DNA from 4 places in the Micromonospora sp. NPDC050397 genome. Region 4 is predicted to be linked to each of the others. Evidence: riboswitches for the same ligand, from Rfam matches in the RefSeq annotation. Region 4 holds a riboswitch; each other region holds the start of a gene.
The links. A riboswitch is a leader RNA that binds a small molecule or an ion and turns the genes downstream of it on or off. The one in region 4 is predicted to bind cobalamin.

Region 1 (4,454 bases), on a different contig from region 4:
CTCGCCGGCCGGTTGTACGAGACCAGCGGCGACGCCCCGGCGCCGCTGCGCGAGTTGCGCCGGCTGGACGCCCCGATCGGGGCGGTGGCGGCGGTCGCCGGCCGGCCGGGTGACTGGGTGGCCGCCACCGGCACCGGACTGGCTCTGCTCAGCGGCGACGGCGGCTCCCGGCAGCTCGCCAACCTGGAGAGCGAGAATCCGGCACCGGCCCGGATGAACGACGCGGTCGCCGACCCGAACGGCCGGTTCTGGGCCGGCAGCATGGCCTACGACGCCACCCCGGGCGCCGGCACCCTCTACCGGTACGACGGCACGGGCGCACCGACCCCGGCGGTCACCGGGCTCACCATCACCAACGGCCCCGCGTTCGACGCCGCCGGCACCACCATGTACCTGGCCGACACCGCGCGGGGCGAGGTGGACCGCTTCACCGTCGACCCCCGCACGGGCGGCCTCTCCGGCCGTACGCCGTTCCTCCGGCTCGCCGGAGCCGAGGGGGCGCCCGACGGCATGACGGTCGACGCGGCGGGACACCTCTGGGTCGCCCTCTGGGGTGGTTACGCGGTCCGCCGCTACCGCCCCGACGGCACCCTGGAGCGCGAACTGCGCCTGCCGGTAGCCCAACCGACCAGCGTCTGCCTCGGCGGCCCAGACCTGCGTCGCCTCTTCATAACCAGCGCGCACCACGCCCTGCATCCCCGAGGCCCGCTGGACGGTGCCCTCCTGGCGGTGGACGTCGAGATCACCGGTATCCCGGCACAATCTGTTGCTCATGAAGTTGGCGCGAAAATCGAGCACTGATTCCGCGCCAACGTCCGTGAGCGGCATGCCAGCAGGTTTGTCGGGTTCAGGCCGGCAGGATTCGCGGGTTCAGATCAGTTCAAGGACGACAGGAGTGACTGCCGCGACGAAGGAGGCGACTGCCAAGAGAAGGCGTCCGACGGCCTCGATGTACGAGACGGCTCGTGGCGGATCGACTCCCCGCTGGTCCTGGCTAGCGGGAGCGCCGTTTGGTACGGTCATAGGAACTCCTTCAGTTGGGCTTCGTGAGGGCCGAATTGGAGTCAGTAGGACGGCATCCGTTGGCGCGGGTGCCGTCCGTTTCGTTAATTGCCCACTCGCTACGGTACGGATCGTGCGTCGGGGTTGGAAAGCATCTCCACGGAGTGAGTGTGGATGAATGCCGTATTCACCCCTGACCCGGTTTCCCGCATGGTGAAAACATGACCGGTTGCTGTTCCCTGGACCTTTCGGAGAGCGATCTGTCGAATACCGGCAATGCTGATTGGAACCTTTCTCTTGCCGGACAGGTCACGGCCCCTGGCCCCGAGATCCGATCCCAGGTGGGCTGCGAAAGCCCTGCCCGGAACGTCACTCCGGCAGGCCGCGGGGGTTCTCCCGAGGTGTGGCAAGCGGTGTCCTCGGCGGTGCGACGGCAGCGGGGGCCCGTCGTTGGGCGAGGGTGATCCCGGTCAGGACCAGGGCCATGCCGGCGAGCATCGGTAGGGTGACCGGCTCGGCCAGGACGAGCGCGCCGAGCACCACCGCGACCACCGGCAGGAGGTACGTGGTGGTGGAGGCGGCGGTCGACCCGAGATCGCCGATGAGTCGGTAGTTCAGCACGTACGCCAGTCCGGTGCCGACCGTGCCGAGGACGAGGAGACTGCCGACCGGCACCGCGCTCCAGTTCGGCGCGGTCAGCCCGCCGAAGGGCAGGGCGAGCGCGAGTACGGCGGCGCCGGCCGCCAGTTGGCAGGCGGACAGCATAATCGGCGGGATGTTCCGGCCGGTGAGGTAGCGACCCATGTAGACGTATCCGGCGCCGTAACTCGCGGAAGCGGCGAGGCAGGCGAGACCCGCCCAGCTCGCCACGTCGGTCGCCGACTCCCACGGTGTGAAGATCAGCACCGTCCCGGCGAAGCCGGCCGCGAGACCGCTCGCCCGTCCCAGGGTCACCCGCTGCTCGCCGCCGGCGAGCAGCGCGATCACCACCGTCCACAGTGGCGTGGTGGCGTTCAGTACGCCGGCGATGTTCGAGTCGATCGTCTGCTGCCCGATCCCGAACAGGGTGTACGGCACGACGTTGGCGAGCAGGGCCGCCACCACGAGGTGGAACCAGGTTCGGCTCCCGGACGGAACGGGCATTCTTCGCGCCAGTGCGATGGGTGCCAGCACCGCCGCTCCGAGCAGGAGCCGGACGATGGTGATCTGGACCGGGGTGAACCCCCGCAGCGCCAGCTTGATCCAGAGAAATCCGGAGCCCCAGATCAGTGCCAGCAGCAGCAACCGCCCCCAACTCCCGCGCCCCACCACGCACCCCCGCCCAAAATTGTTGACCATGAAGTTATCGCAGGGGTTCGTCCGCCATCCGTGCGACAACTTCATGATCGATCGGGTGAGGGGCGGGGCGCGGCGTGAGGGGCGGGGCGTGAGGGGCGGGGTGGGGGTGGCGTGAGGTGGTGCCGTCGTGGTGGTCACGTTGACGGGGGGCCGGTCGGTGGGACAGCATGGCCAGCACGAGCGGTGCGCGGAGGAACCCGGTGCGAGTCCGGGACGGTCCCGCCACTGTGACCGGGGAGTGACCTCTCACGTACGGGCCACGGCCGAACGGCCGGAAGGTCGGGGGGAAGCGTCGATCCGGGAGTCAGGAGACTCCGACCGCTCGCACCACCCAGCCAACGCGGGCGTGGACACCCGCGGAAGGGACATGAGCATGGCTTCTGCGCGCCTGAGTGGGCGATGACCCCGCCGTACCCGTTCTCCGCCGTTGTCGGCCTGCCCGACCTGCGACTGGCCCTGCTGCTCAACGCGGTCTCCCCGGCGATCGGCGGGGTGCTGGTACGCGGCGAGAAGGGCACCGCGAAGTCGACCATCGTACGGGCCCTCGCCGGGCTGCTTCCCGACGTCGACGTGGTACGTGGCTGCCGGTTCGCCTGCGACCCGGTCAATCCTGACGCGGCGTGCCCGGACGGCCCGCACGAGCCCGGCGCCGCCGCCGTACGCCGCCGCGCCACCCTGGTCGAGTTGCCGGTCGGCGCCACCGAGGACCGGGTGGTCGGCACCCTGGACCTGCAACGCGCGCTCGCCGACGGGGTGAAGGCGTTCGAGCCGGGCCTGCTCGCCGCCGCCCATCGCGGGGTGCTCTACGTCGACGAGGTCAACCTGCTCCCGGACCACCTGGTCGACCTGCTGCTCGACGCCGCCGCGATGGGACGCGCACACGTCGAGCGGGACGGGGTGTCGGTCAAGCACGCCGCCCGCTTCCTGCTGGTCGGCACGATGAACCCGGAGGAGGGGGAGCCCCGCCCGCAACTCGTGGACCGGTTCGGGCTGGTGGTGGCGGTGGCCGCCCCGCGCGACGCGGGCTCGCGGGCCGAGGTGGTACGCCGTCGGCTCGCGTACGAGACCGATCCGGTGGGGTTCGTGGCGCGCTGGGTGGAGGAGGACGCCGTACTCGCCGGGCGGATCGCCGTCGCCCGACTGCGGTTGCCCTCGGTCCGGCTGCCCGACGCCGAGTTGGACCGGATCGCCACGATCTGTCTCGCGTACGGGGTCGACGGGCTCCGCGCGGACATCGTGGTGGCCCGGACCGCCGTGGCACTCGCCGCCTGGCACGACCGGGACAGGGTCACCGCCGACGACGTGGCCGCCGCCGCGAGGCTGGCCCTGCCACACCGTCGGCGCCGGGACCCGCTGGACCCGCCCGGCACCGACCAGGAGAAGCTGGAGGAACTGCTCCGGCAGCACGGCGGCGACGCGGACCCGGAGCCCGAGCCGCCGGCCGGACCGGACGACGGCTCCGACGGCGGTCCCGGCGACAACCCACCCGGCGACAACCCGTCCGACCCGACGGACGGCCCTCCGGACGGCCCTCCGAACGGACCTCCGAACGGTCCCGGCGGCGGCCGTCCACCGGCCGGACCGGAGCAGGTCCCGGACCGCTCCGACACGCCGGACACCGCACCGCCACCCGGGTCCGGACCGAAGTCGACCGGCCCGGACCAGCAGGCATCGCCGGAGCAGCAACCCGAGCAGGCCGGCGCCGGCAACCAGCCGGCGGTCGCGGCGACCAGCCCGTACCGGACCAGGGCGCTGGCCGTACGCGGACGAGGCGCCGGGGCGCACGCCGGGCGCCGCTCCCCGGCGTACGCCCGGCGTGGCCGGGTGGTCGGCGCCCGGCTGCCGACCGGGCGGCTGACCAGCGTGCACCTGCCCGCCACCCTGCTCGCCGCGGCCCGTCGGGGTGCCCGCTCGGTCGCGGCCGGGGACCTGCGCGAGGCGGTGCACGTCGGCCGCGAGGCGAACCTGGTGCTGTTCGTGGTGGACGCCTCCGGCTCGATGGCGGCCCGCCGCCGGATGCGGGTGGTGAAGACCGCCGTCCTCTCCCTGCTCCGTGACGCCTACCAGCGGCGGGACAAGATCGGAATGATCACGTTCCGGGGCACCGGGGCGAG
Region 2 (4,454 bases), on a different contig from region 4:
TGACCGCGACGAGGGTTCCGGTGAGCAGGGCCGCCGTGGTCAGCAGCAGCCAGCGGGTGCGGGTGACGTCGACACCGAGGGTGGCGGCCGAGTCGTCGCCGAAGGCGAACGCGTTCAGCGTACGGGCGTGTCCGAGGAGCACGGCCAGGACGACCGCGAGGGCGGAGACGGCGTAGCCGAGGGAGGTCCAGTCGGACCGGCCGAGCGATCCGGACAGCCAGAAGGTGATCTGCTGGGTGGCGTGCGGGTCGGCGGCCCAGATGATGACGAACGAGGTGACGGCGGCGCAGAGTTGGCCGACCGCGACACCGGCGAGGATCATCCGGGTCGGTGCGAGCCGGCCGCCCCGGCTGGTCGCGGCGGCGATGACCAGGGCGAACGCCGCGAGCGCGCCGGTGAACGCGCCGCCGGTCAGGGACCAGACCGCCGACCCGAGTCCGGTGACGGTGACGGTGACCGCACCGAGGGACGCTCCGGAGGAGACGCCGAGCAGGTACGGGTCGGCGAGCGCGTTGCGGGTCAGGGTCTGCATCACCGCCCCGACGGCGGCGAGTCCGGCGCCGACGGTGGCGGCGAGCAGCACCCGGGGTAGGCGGATCTGCCAGACGATGTGGTCCCGCAGCAGCGGCACGTCGGAACGGAACACGCCCAGGTGGTCGCCGATCACCGCCCACACGGTGCCGAGGGAGAGGTCGGCCGGTCCGACGGTGACCGCGGCGCCGATCGAGAGCCCGAGCATGCCGGTCAACGCGACGACCAGTGCGGTGCCGCCCAGGACGCGCGCCCGGCCCGGCGCCGCCGTCGGCGCCGGGCGTGGAGTGGTCGTGGTGGTCAGCGCGTCACCCGGGCCGGCAGTGCGGTGAGTCCCTGGGCCAGGTGCTCGATGCCCAGGACGTTGCGGACCCCGGCGCTGGTTTCGGAGAACGGGATGACGACGAACCGTTTGTCCTTGACGGCCGGTAGGTCCCGCAGGGCGGCGTTGCCGGCGAGGAATTCCTGTTTGGCGGTGGCCCGGTCCCACTCGGCGTCGACGAGGACGATGACGTCCGGGTTGCGTTCGACGACCTTCTCCCAGCTCGTGTCGCCCCAGCTACCGGTGAGGTCGGTGAACTTGTTGGTCACCCCGACCGCCGACATGATGAGCTGCGGTGCCCCACAGCAGGCGCCGACGCTCGGCGCGTCGGTTCCGGCGTCCCACCAGAGCACCGAGATGTCCTTCGCGTCCCGGACGCCGGAGGCGGCCGAGGTGATCCGGGACTTCTGCGCGTCGATCAGCGCGGTCGCCCGTTCCGGCACTCCGAAGATCGCCGCTACGTCGCGGATCTCGCCGAACACGTGGTCGACGGTGAGCGGGGACGGGCGGGTCTCCTTCGGGCAGCCGGCCGGCGAGAGGTACGTGCCGACGCGCAGACCGGTGTAGGTGTCCCGTTCACCGACGCCCTCGTCGCTGAACGCGCTGGCGAACGAGGCGTAGACGAAGTCCGGGGCGGCCTCGATCAGCTTTTCCTTCGACGGGTACTCCTTGGCCAGCACCGGGATCTTCTGGTACGCGTCGGCGTACTCCGGCAGGATGGTGTCGTCGAGGTACGCGGTGCCGATCATCCGGTCCTGTAGACCCAGTGCCAGCATGATCTCCGTCGCGGCCTGGTTCAGCGTGACCACCCGCGACGGTGGCTGGGTGACCTGCACGGGCAGGCCGCAGTTGGTGAGCGTGACCGGTGCGGCCGACGCCGCCCCGGACGGGGTGTCCCCGGTTCCGGCGCAGCCGGCGACCAGCAATGTGAAGATCATCACGGCGGACAGTGGCGTGACAGCACGCCAGGACATACGGGGCCGCATCGCGCGCAGGCGCACAGGGACCACCTTCCAGCACCTCGTGGACGGGTCGGTACGTGTGCCGTGGCCGGTCTCCTGGCTGCCGGGAAACGCGTCTCCGGCCGGCCTTCCCAGGCTGGTGCCCAGTGACCTCGTACGACGAGGGCCGGAGACTTCCCGATCACAGTGGCGAGGGCCGCGCCGGTATCCCACCGGCTTCCCGAGCACCACGGCAGCGACAACATAGCGTCATCGGACAACGCGTGCCATATGACGAACACCATGTCCGTCGTCCCCGGCGCCCCGTCGCGGGCCGTACCGGAAGCGGTTGGCGACCGCCCGTGACCCGGTGGGGGCGTCCGTCTCGCGTACCGACGTCTGTTCGACCGTCACCCGTTCGGCCGGGGCCGCTGACCGTCGGCCGGCGACGTCCCGGCGAGCGGACCCGAGCCGGCCGACCGGCGCGCGAGCAGCAGGATGACCGCGAGGGCGGCCACCTCGGCCGCGGCGGTGGCGGTGGCGGCGCCGAGCGGCCCGAACCGTGGTACGCCGAACGTGACCGTGATGGTCAGGATCACCGCGAGCACGGCCATGGCCCTCGTCGCGCGGGCGAAGTCGCCGTCGCCGATCCAGTTGAACATCAGCGCCCGGCTGACCGCCAGGAACGGCAGCGCCAGCATGAACACGGCCAGCCAGGTGGCGGCCTCCCGGTGCGGCAGGGACAGCAGCGTACCGGTGAGCCAGGGCGCGAGCCCGGCGACCGCGATCGCCATCGGGACCGCGCAGACCAGTGCCATCGCCACCGAGAAGTGCGCCGGGTGCCTCGCGGATTCGAGACCCAACCGGTTGCGGGTACGCGCCACCATCGGCACCTGCAACGCCGACTGTACGACACCACCGATCGCCTGGTACGCGGTGACGAGCGCCCCGAAGCTGCCCATCACCGTGGGCGTCGCGACCAGCGACAGCACGAGGGTGGCGTACCGTGCCACGTACAGCTCGCCGAGGGCGAAGCCGAACAGGTGCCGGCTGGACCGGTATCCGGCGAAGGCGCGCCGCAGTGACAGCTCCCGGAACCGCGCGCGCCGCAGCGAACCGTCCCGACCGAGGACGAGTTCGCCGACGACGAGCTGGGCCAGCCCGGCGGTGGCGAGCGCGATCGTGAGCGGGACCCCGACCAGGACCATCACCAGCGAAGCGGCCTTGCTGCCGCACATCAGCACGGCGGTGGCCAGGAACCGCATCCGCCGGTTGAAGTCGGCGATCTGCAACTGTGCGACACCGTTGCCGAGCGCCACCACACCGGCCGCCACCAGCGCGGTGGCGCTGTATCCCCGGCCGGCGTAGAACTCGCCGATGACCAGCGCGCCGACGAGTACGGCGGGTACCACCACCAGGGCCCACTGGCTCCGTACGAGGGTGCGCTGTTCCTCGGTGCCGTTGAGGTACAGCAGGGCCGACCCGCCGCTGGCGCCGATGATGACAAACGCCAGCGCTGACGTCATCACCGTGTACGCCGCGATCTCGTCCGTCTGCCCGAACGACGCGCACAGTGCCAGGATCGCCGCGCTCAGCAGCCCGTTGGCGACAACGGCGCCGGCCGCGATCGCCGAGTTCCTGGCGAGACCACGGACTCCGGTCCCCGGGTTCGTGGGGCGGACGTCGGCGGTGTCACCGGTCGGCACGCCGGCCGTGGTTGGCACGACCCGTACTCTACGCAACGCCGGCCCCGGGGTGCGTTCGGCACGACCCGTGCGGGACGGCGGTTGGCCGTCGAGCCATCGCCGTTCGCGGGACGAGGTCGGCCACGCCCCCGGAGCTCGACACCGGCTCTAGGATCATTCCTCTCCCGGGACCGCCTCGTGGTCTACGGCACCCTCGACCTGGTCGCCGAACCGGCCGTTGGCGGCCGGAGCGGTTCTACCCCGAGTTGTACGGCCTGAGTCTCGACAACCAGGGCCATGTCCACAGTGGCTGGTGAGCGACCCGCGGGTGTGGCCGGCTTCCTCTAGGATCACCGGACCAGGCCAGGACCGAGACGTTGCGAAAGTAGGATTCATGGCGGCACCGGACCGACCGGCATCTGCCGGTATCGACCCCTCGAAGCCCAGCATCGCGCGCGCCTACGATGTGGTTCTCGGGGGCAAGGACAACTTCGCGATCGACCGCGCGGTTGTGGGCGAGATGCTCAAGATTGTTCCGCAGCTTCCCGAGGTGGCCGCCTACAACCGGCAGATTCTCAGCCGAGGCGTCCGCTACCTGGTCGAGGAGGCCGGAATCCGGCAGTTCATGGACCTCGGCTCGGGGTTGCCGACGCGGGAGAACACCCACCAGGTCGCACAGCGCTCGGCGCCGGAGGCCCGGGTCGTCTACGTCGACAACGACCCGATCGTGCTGGCCCACGGCCGGGCTCTGCTGGTGGAGAACGAGAACACCACCGTGGTGACGGCCGACCTGCGGGACCCGCAGGCCGTACTCGACGACCCCGAGGTCCACCGTTTCATCGACTTCTCCCAGCCGGTCGGCGTGCTCCTCGTCGGCATTCTGCACCACCTGCACGACAGCGAGGACCCGCGCGGCGTGGCCAAGGCGTACATGGACGCGGTGCCCTCCGGCAGTCACCTGTTCATGACCAGCTT
Region 3 (4,454 bases), on a different contig from region 4:
ACCCGCAGACCCGGGCCGCCCGGGGCCAGCTCCAACCCGACCTGTGGGGGGTGACCCCGACCCAGACCGAGCGTTGGGCCGCCCTACGGGAAGAGGTCGCCGCGCACGGGCTGCGCAACTCGCTGCTGATCGCGATCGCCCCGACCGCCACCATCGCGTCGATCGCCGGCTGTTACGAGTGCATCGAGCCGCAGGTGTCCAACCTGTTCAAGCGGGAGACCCTCTCCGGCGAGTTCCTCCAGGTCAACACCGCCCTGGTCCGGCAGCTCAAGGAGCTCGGGCTCTGGACCGAGCAGGTCCGGACCGAGATCAAGCGGGCCGAGGGGTCGGTGCAGGGCATCGACGCGCTACCCGCCGAGGTACGGGAACTCTTCCGGACCGCCTGGGAACTCCCGCAGCGGGCGCTGATCGACCTCGCGGCGGCCCGCTCCCCCTTTGTCGACCAGAGCCAGTCGCTGAACCTGTTCATGAGCGCGCCGAGCATCGGCAAGCTCTCCTCGATGTACCTGTACGCCTGGAAGTCGGGTCTGAAGACGACGTACTACCTGCGGTCCCGTCCCGCCACCCGGATCCAGCAGGCCACCGTCGCGATCGACCGTCCCGCGGTCGCCGACCCCGAGGCGGTCGCCTGCTCGCTGGAGAACCCCGAGTCGTGCGACGCGTGCCAGTAACCCGATCCCGGCCACCAACGGAAGGTAAGGCGACCCGATGACCCGTACGGAAAAGACCGGGATGTTGCTCGACCCCGGCATGGACCTGACCCTGCGACCGATGCGTTACCCGCACTTCTTCGACCGGTTCCGGGACGCGATCAAGAACACCTGGACCGTCGAGGAGGTGGACCTGCACTCCGACCTGGCCGACCTGACCCGGCTCACCCCGGCCGAACGGCACCTGGTCAGCCGGCTGGTCGCCTTCTTCGCCACCGGTGACACCATCGTCGCCAACAATCTGGTGCTCAACCTCTACCAGCACGTGAACTCCCCGGAGGGCCGGCTCTACCTGTCCCGGCAACTGTTCGAGGAGGCGGTGCACGTCCAGTTCTACCTGAACCTGCTCGACACCTACGTGCCGGACGAGGCCGAACGGTTCGCCGCCTTCGACGCGATCGAGAGCATCCCGTCGATCCGCCGCAAGGCCGAGTTCTGCTTCCGCTGGATCGACTCGGTCTTCGAGCTGCGGGAGCTGAGGAGCCGCGACGACCGGCGGGCGTTCCTGCTCAACCTGATCTGCTTCGCCGCCTGCATCGAGGGGCTCTTCTTCTACGGCGCGTTCGCGTACGTCTACTTCCTGCGCTCCCGGGGACTGCTGCACGGGCTCGCCTCCGGCACCAACTGGGTGTTCCGCGACGAGTCGATGCACATGGCGTTCGCCTTCGACGTCGTCGACACGGTCCGCCAGCAGGAACCCGACCTGTTCGACGACGAGATGCGCCAGCAGGTACGCGACATGCTCGCCGAGGCGGTCGAGTGCGAGGTGCAGTTCGCCGAGGACCTGCTCGAACAGGGCGTCTCCGGGCTCTCCCTGCCGGACATGCGCGAATACCTCCAACACGTCGCCGACCGGCGGCTCGCCCAACTCGACATCGCCCCGCTGTACGGGTCGAAGAACCCGTTCGCGTTCATGGAGTTGCAGGACGTACAGGAGCTGTCGAACTTCTTCGAGCGCCGGGTGTCGGCGTACCAGGTCGGGGTGAGCGGCACGGTCAGCTTCGACGACGACTTCTGACACGTACCCGTGGCGGGTGGGGCGAACCGACCGGACGCCGTACGATGGCCGACAGTGCTGGTTCGCCCCGCTTCGCGGCGGGGCGTCGTAAGAGGGAACCCGGTGCAAAACCGGGACTGCCCCGCAGCGGTGAGTGGGAACGACCGCCGTCATACGCACTGGACGCGTACGCGTCTGGGAAGCGACGGCCAGTAGGAGACCGGGTCGCACCGGTCGCGCCCGCGAGTCCGAAGACCTGCCCGCACCGCGTACGCGTCCGCGTGCGCCGCCGTCGGCCCCTCGGGAGGGCCAGGGCGAGGCCGGTCGTCGTACCGTGCCCTGCCGTGTCCTCCCGGGTGGCCGTCGGCCGACCTCGAGGGAAGGACACCCGTCTCGTGACCACACCGTTCGGGCTGAGCACCGTGCTCGGCTATCCCCGTATCGGTCCGCACCGGGAGCTCAAGCAGGCCGTCGAGTCCTACTGGGGCGGCCGGACCGACGCGGCCACCCTGGAGCGGACCGCCGCCGGCCTGCGCGCCGACGTCTGGCGCACCCTGCGTGACGCCGGTCTGGGCGCCGTCCCGTCCAACACGTTCTCCTACTACGACCAGATGCTCGACACCTGCGTCCTGGTCGACGCGGTGCCGGACCGCTTCCGTCGCCTCGACCTCGACGACCTGGACACCTACTTCGCCATGGCCCGGGGGACGGCGCGGGAGCCGGCCCTGGAGCTGACGAAGTGGTTCGACACCAACTACCACTACCTGGTGCCGGAGATCGGCCCGGACACCGTCTTCACCGCCCGCCCGGACAAATCGGTACGCGAACACGCCGAGGCCGAGGCGCTCGGTGTCCCGACCCGACCGGTGCTGGTCGGCCCGGCGACGTTCCTCCTGCTGGCCAAGTCCACCGAGGACGCCCCGGAGGGGTTCCGGCCGTTCGACCGGCTCGACGATCTCGTCGCGGTCTACGCCGACCTCCTCGGCACCCTCGCCGACGCCGGGGTCGCCTGGGTCCAACTCGACGAGCCCGGGTACGTCGCCGACCGCACCCCGGACGAGATCGACGCGCTGCGTGCGGCGTACCGCCGGCTCGGCGCGACGGAGCACCGGCCGGAGCTCTTTGTCGCGTCCTACTTCGGTGAACTCGGCGACGCGCTGCCGGCCCTGCTCGACACGCCGGTAGAAGCGGTCGGCATCGACCTGGTCGCCGGGCCCGGCGACCTCGCCCGGCTCGCCGCCGCCGGTCCGCTGCGGGGCAGGACGATCGTCGCCGGGCTGGTCGACGGTCGCAACGTCTGGCGTACCGACCTGCGCGCCGCCACCGCGACCGGTGCCGCGCTGACCGGCCTGGCCGACCACGTCGCGGTGTCCACGTCGTGTTCGCTGCTGCACGTGCCGGTCGACCTGGCCGCCGAACCCGACCTCGACCACGACCTACGCGCCCGGCTCGCGTTCGCCCGGCAGAAGGTGGACGAGGTGGTCGCCCTCGGCCGGGCCCTGCGCGACGGCGTCGCGGCGCTCCCCGCGCCCGTGCCCGCCGCACCGGCGGCCTGGCGGGACAACGCCGTTCGCGCCCGGCTCGACGCGCTCCGCCCCGAACACGTACGTCGCGGGCCGTACCCGCAGCGCGCCGCCGCGCAGCGGTCCCGGCTGAACCTGCCGGCGCTGCCCACCACGACCATCGGGTCCTTCCCGCAGACCCCGGAACTGCGTCGGGCCCGTGCGGCGCACCGGGCCGGACGACTCGACGACGCCGGCTACACGGAACGGATGCGGGCCGAGGTCGCGCACGTCATCGCGCTACAGGAACGACTCGGGCTGGACGTGCTGGTGCACGGCGAGCCGGAGCGCAACGACATGGTGCAGTACTTCGGCGAACAGCTCGACGGGTTCGCCGCCACGGCCAACGGCTGGGTGCAGTCGTACGGCTCGCGGTGCGTACGGCCGCCGATCGTCTACGGCGACGTGGCCCGGAGCGGCCCGATGACCGTCGGCTGGTCCACCTACGCTCAGTCGCTGACCAGTCGACCGGTGAAGGGCATGCTCACCGGACCGGTGACGATCCTGGCATGGTCGTTCGTCCGGACCGACCAACCCCTGGCAGACACCGCCAACCAGATCGCCCTCGCGCTGCGCGACGAGGCCCGTGACCTGGAGGCGGCCGGTATCCGGGTGATCCAGGTCGACGAACCCGCGCTGCGGGAGAGGCTGCCGCTGCGCCGGGTCGAGCAGCGGGCGTACCTCGACTGGGCGGTCGCCGCCTTCCGGCTCGCCACCAGCGGGGTCGCCGACGCCACGCAGATCCACACCCACCTGTGCTACTCCGAGTTCGGCGAGGTGCTGCCCGCGATCGACGCTCTCGACGCCGACGTCACCAGCATCGAGGCGTCCCGGTCGAAGATGGAGATCCTCGACGATCTGCACGCCGCCGGATATGCCCGCGGGGTCGGCCCCGGGGTGTACGACATCCACTCGCCACGCGTACCCGAACAGAGCGAGGTCACCGACGCGCTACGTCGCGCCGTTGCCGCAGTGCCGCCGGACCGGCTCTGGGTCAACCCGGACTGCGGGCTGAAGACCCGTGGGTACGCCGAGGTCGAACAGGCCCTGCGTCACCTCGTGGCCGGCGCCGCCGAGATACGGCTCACGCTCGCCTGAGCCCGGTTGGGGCGGCGACCCCCGCCGCCCCAACCACCCGAACCGACGGAGCAGTCCTCCGGTGCCGGTCCGGTCAGTGCCCCAGGC
Region 4 (4,454 bases):
TGGCTTGTGCCCTGATCTCCGGTCGTCATCTGACCTGGTACGGACCATCGCTGGCCGAGGCCCGGGAGATCCTGACGGCCCAACTCGCCGAACCGGTCACCGCAGCGGGGCGAAAGTGACCGCCATGATCCCTCCGGTGCCGCGAGTCACCGGGTGCACGGTGACGGTCTGCCGCGACTGCTGCTGCGGCAGTAGCCGCAAGCATCCGGGAGTCGAGCACGACAACCAACTGGAACGGTTGCGGAACGCGGCCGGCGACCATCACCGGGTACGCGTGAGCGACTGCCTCGGGGTGTGTGAACGCTCGAACGTGGTGGTCGTACAACCGTCACCGGGCGCCCGACGACGCGGAGCGAGGCCGGTCTGGGTCAGCGACGTCCTCGACGAGGCGACCGTCGACGCGGTCACCACCTGGATCAACACCGGAGGGCCCGGCGCCGCTCCTGCTCCGGCGACGCTGGGTCCCAGGATCTTCCGGCCAGGGTCACCCGGCACGGACTGACAACGACCCGGTTCACCGAGCTGCGAAAGCCTCACCGGCCCGCCACGCGCGATCGTCGGGGCGCCCGGCCAGGATGGCGGCGAGGATCTCCGCCCCGTCGATGACCCTGGGGCCGGGGCGGTTGAAGTAGGCGGGCCCGTCGACCACCCACACCTGCCCGTCACGGACCGCCGGCAGTTCGGCCCAGCCGGACTGCGCGGTCGCCACCGACAGCTCGTCGAAGGTGCGCTCGGGGGTGAACCCGCAGGGTCCGAGCACCACCACGTCGGGAGCCAGGTCCGACACCACCGACCACGGCTGCGGGATGCTGTGTGCCCCCGGCCCGAGCAGCGAAGGACGGCCACCGGCGTAGGTGACCTGTTCGGGCACCCAGTGCCCGCCGGGCATCAGCGGATCGAGCCACTCAACGAACAGCACCGACGGGGAGCCGGGAACCGGTCCGGGCAGCGCGGACAGGCGGCGCTCAGCATCCACCCGGATCTCACCGGCTCTACTCTCGGTGCCGGTGAGCGCGGCCACGGCGTCGACCGTATCGAGGATCCCGCCGATGGTCCTGGCCTCCAGGGACATGACCCTGGTATCCAGATCGATCATCCTGACCGCGTCGTTGACCCGGCCGTAGGAGACCGCGCAGACGTCGCATAGGTCCTGGGTCAGGATGAGGTCCGGCCGTAGCTGCTCCAACAGGGCAAGGTCGAGCTGGTACACCGATGACCCCCGGTGGGCGTCGCCGCTGATCGCCGCCGAGATCTCCCGGCTCGTCAGTTCCTCCGGCAGGGAGGTGACGGTCACCGCCGGAATGCCGGCGAGTTCCCCCGGTGGCCAGTCGCACTCGTGCGTACGGCCGAGCAAGTGGCCGGTCGCGCCGAGCATGGCGACGATGTCCGTGGCCGCCGGTAGCAGTGAGACGATACGCACACCTGCGTGCCTACCAGGCACAACCCGCTCACGTCCATTCCACCAAGCGGGACGGCGGCGGCTATCATCTGCCTCAGCGCTGGTTCGCCCGGGCATCGTCCGGGCGTCGCAAGAGGGAACCCGGTGAGAGTCCGGGACTGCCCCGCAGCGGTGAGCGGGAACGACCGCCGTCACAGGCACTGGACGCGTGAGCGTCTGGGAAGCGACGGCCAGTAGGAGACCGGGGTCAACCCCGGTCGCGCCCGCAAGTCCGAAGACCTGCCCGCGCCGCGCGCACGACCGTGCGCGCCACCGCCGGCCTCGCGGGTGGGCCGGGCGGACTGTGCGCCAGCGTGCCCTGGCGTCGCGCCTTCGCGACGTTCGGGGTGGTCGGTGCGGTCTGCCCTCCTCCGGGACGCCTCGACCGCCCGGAGAACACCAGCATGCTCACCGAATCCAGCCCTGCGATCACCGGACGCTCCCCGTCGGCCTCGCAGCTGACGCTGTCGCAGATCATGGACCAGCATCACACGAACCTGATGGGCACCGTACACGGCGGCCGGATCCTGAACCTGGTCGACGCGGTCGCCGGTGTCGTCGCCGCCCGCCACTCCGACGGCCCCGCGGTCACCGCAGCCATCGACGAAACCGCGTTCCTCCAGGCCGTACGCGTCGGCGATGTCGTTCACGTGGACGCCCGCATCACCTGGGCCGGCCGGTCCTCCATGGAGGTCGCCGTCACGGTGACCGCCGACCGTTGGGACCGGGCCGTACCACCGACTCTCGTCGCCACCGCGCACCTGGTGATGGTCGCCGTCGACGACACCGGTCAACCCCGACCCGTGCCCGCCCTGCTACCGGAGACCGACGATGATCGTCGCCGCTATCAGGAGGCACAGATCCGTCGCGAGCACCGCCTCGCGCTACGCCGTGCCCTCGCCACGCAGGCCGACATCCGATGAGCCTCACCTGGTACGTCTCCGTCGGCACACTCGCCGGTTACCTGGCCGCGATCACCCTGTTCATGCTCACCCCCGGCCCGGACATGCTCTACGTCCTGGCCAACGCCACCCGCTACGGCATCCGGGCCAGCGTCGCCGCGGCCCTCGGAGTGGCCGTCGGCGAAGCCGTCCACGTGGCCATCGCCGTCCTCGGCCTGTCCGCGATCATCGCCGCCTCCCCCATGCTGTACGCGACCATCCGATACACCGGCGCGGCGTACCTGATCATCCTGGGATTCCTCGCCCTACGACGCCCCACCACCCCGACCGGAACGTGGGGCAGCGGAACCACCGGCGGCGTCGACCTCGTCCGAGCCGCCACACGTGGCCTGCTCACGAACCTGCTCAACCCGAAGATGATCGTGTTCACGATCGCCTTCCTGCCCCAGTTCGTAAACACCGGCCGGGGTCATGTCACCGCCCAGCTACTGATACTCGGAGCCATCTTCGTCACCATCCAGCTCGCGGTCGACCTCGCCCTGGGGATCACCGCCGGCCGGTTCGCCGGACGCCTCGCCGACGGCCGTACGGCACGCGTGCTGCATCGCGTCAGTGCCATCGTGTTCGTCGGGATCGGCATCCGTCTCGCCCTCGCCTGACACCGCTCGCCAGCCACATCCGCCACCGCCAGCTCACCCCTCGAATCGGCCCAAGGAGACCTGATGCGCAAACTACTGGTGATCGGTGTCGGAGTCGGCGACCCCGACTTCCTCACCATCCAGGCCATCAACGCGCTCAACAGCGTCGACGTGTTCTTCGTCCTCGAACAAGGGTCCGACCACCACCGACCTCACCGAAGCACGGCGACGAATCTGCGAACGTTTCATCCACGACAAGCGGTACCGCACCGTGACGGTCACCGATCCGACCCGCGACCGAACCGCGCCGGAATACCCCACCGCCGTCCACGACTGGCGACAGGAACGGGTGAACAGCCTCGAATAAATCATCGCCGCCGAGCTCGACGAGCATCAGACCGGCGGATTCCTCGTCTGGGGCGACCCCTCCCTCTACGACGGCACCATCAGAGTCATCGGAACCATCATCACCCGTGGCGCACTCACCCTCGACTACGACGTCATCCCCGGCATCAGCAGCGTCCAGGCGCTCGCCGCACGACACCGCATCACCCTCAACCGCGTCGCCAGTCCGGTACACGTCACCACCGGACGCCGACTCGCCGAGGGACTGCCGAACAACACCGACGACATCGTCGTCATGCTCGACGCCGACCTCGCCTGCAAGAACCTGCGCGCCGAGAACATCGAAATCTACTGGGGCGCCTACCTCGGCACGGACGACGAGATCCTCGTCTCCGGCAAACTCGGCGACGTCATCGACCACATCGAACAAACCCGCCGTGAACTCCGACAACGACGCGGCTGGATCATGGACACCTACTTGCTCCGCCGCAACCCGCGACACGAGGCCCCATGACCACGCACACACTGCTCGTCGCCCGATCGGTGACCCACACCGGTGGCCACGATGCCGTACACCGGCTCGCCGCCGAGGTGACCAGGGCGTTGGACCGACCGGTTCACGCATGTTTCCTGGACGGGGCGGCGCCGTCGTTGCACGACGCGCTCGACGCCGCTCAAGAGCAGGAGGCCACCGAGGTCGTACTCGTTCCGACCCACCTGCCGCCCGACCGGCGCCTCGACGTCTGGCTCCGCCGCGCCCACGCCGACTGGGCCACCAGCCGGGCCGACGGCCGACACCTGCCAAGGGTCTCGGTCAGCACACCGCTGGCCAGCGCACCCGCCCTGGTCACCGCCATCATCGCGACGCTCGACGAACCCACGACGCCCCTGGACGGCGATCCCGGCCCGTTCCGGAGCCCTGTCTGGTCGGCCATCACCACACACCGGCGACACGTGCTGGTCTGCCGCGGGCCTCGCTGCACCGCGTACGGCGCCAACCGAACTGCGGACGCCCTCACTCGCGCCCTCACGGCGAACACGCTCGGCGACGACGATGTGCTTGTCACCGACGCCGGCTGCCTCTTCCCGTGCAACCTCGGCCCACTCGTCGTCGTCCACCCCGACGACACC

Region 1: another riboswitch for cobalamin. It lies ahead of ACI2K4_RS24225 (VWA domain-containing protein); the one in region 4 lies ahead of ACI2K4_RS29145 (acyl-CoA thioesterase).
Region 2: another riboswitch for cobalamin. It lies ahead of ACI2K4_RS25925 (ABC transporter substrate-binding protein); the one in region 4 lies ahead of ACI2K4_RS29145 (acyl-CoA thioesterase).
Region 3: another riboswitch for cobalamin. It lies ahead of metE (5-methyltetrahydropteroyltriglutamate--homocysteine S-methyltransferase); the one in region 4 lies ahead of ACI2K4_RS29145 (acyl-CoA thioesterase).

What each region holds. Positions count from the first base shown of each region.
Region 1 is NZ_JBJDPS010000007.1:236,757-241,210, forward strand. Features, by position in the region: gene ACI2K4_RS24215 (SMP-30/gluconolactonase/LRE family protein) at 1-801, shown strand, start outside; gene ACI2K4_RS24220 (DMT family transporter) at 1,372-2,340, opposite strand; cobalamin riboswitch at 2,531-2,655, shown strand; gene ACI2K4_RS24225 (VWA domain-containing protein) at 2,740-4,454, shown strand, end outside.
Region 2 is NZ_JBJDPS010000009.1:181,984-186,437, reverse strand. Features, by position in the region: gene ACI2K4_RS25930 (FecCD family ABC transporter permease) at 1-739, opposite strand, end outside; gene ACI2K4_RS25925 (ABC transporter substrate-binding protein) at 832-1,791, opposite strand; cobalamin riboswitch at 1,884-2,062, opposite strand; gene ACI2K4_RS25920 (lipopolysaccharide biosynthesis protein) at 2,205-3,518, opposite strand; gene ACI2K4_RS25915 (SAM-dependent methyltransferase) at 3,874-4,454, shown strand, end outside.
Region 3 is NZ_JBJDPS010000001.1:269,618-274,071, reverse strand. Features, by position in the region: gene ACI2K4_RS01065 (ribonucleoside-diphosphate reductase subunit alpha) at 1-671, shown strand, start outside; gene ACI2K4_RS01060 (ribonucleotide-diphosphate reductase subunit beta) at 709-1,728, shown strand; cobalamin riboswitch at 1,770-1,986, shown strand; gene metE (5-methyltetrahydropteroyltriglutamate--homocysteine S-methyltransferase) at 2,103-4,367, shown strand; gene ACI2K4_RS01050 (biotin carboxylase N-terminal domain-containing protein) at 4,441-4,454, opposite strand, start outside.
Region 4 is NZ_JBJDPS010000013.1:30,651-35,104, forward strand. Features, by position in the region: gene ACI2K4_RS29130 (helical backbone metal receptor) at 1-119, shown strand, start outside; gene ACI2K4_RS29135 (hypothetical protein) at 161-502, shown strand; gene ACI2K4_RS29140 (ABC transporter substrate-binding protein) at 515-1,420, opposite strand; cobalamin riboswitch at 1,484-1,701, shown strand; gene ACI2K4_RS29145 (acyl-CoA thioesterase) at 1,843-2,361, shown strand; gene ACI2K4_RS29150 (LysE family translocator) at 2,358-2,999, shown strand; gene cobF (precorrin-6A synthase (deacetylating)) at 3,349-3,837, shown strand; gene ACI2K4_RS29160 (CbiX/SirB N-terminal domain-containing protein) at 3,834-4,454, shown strand, end outside.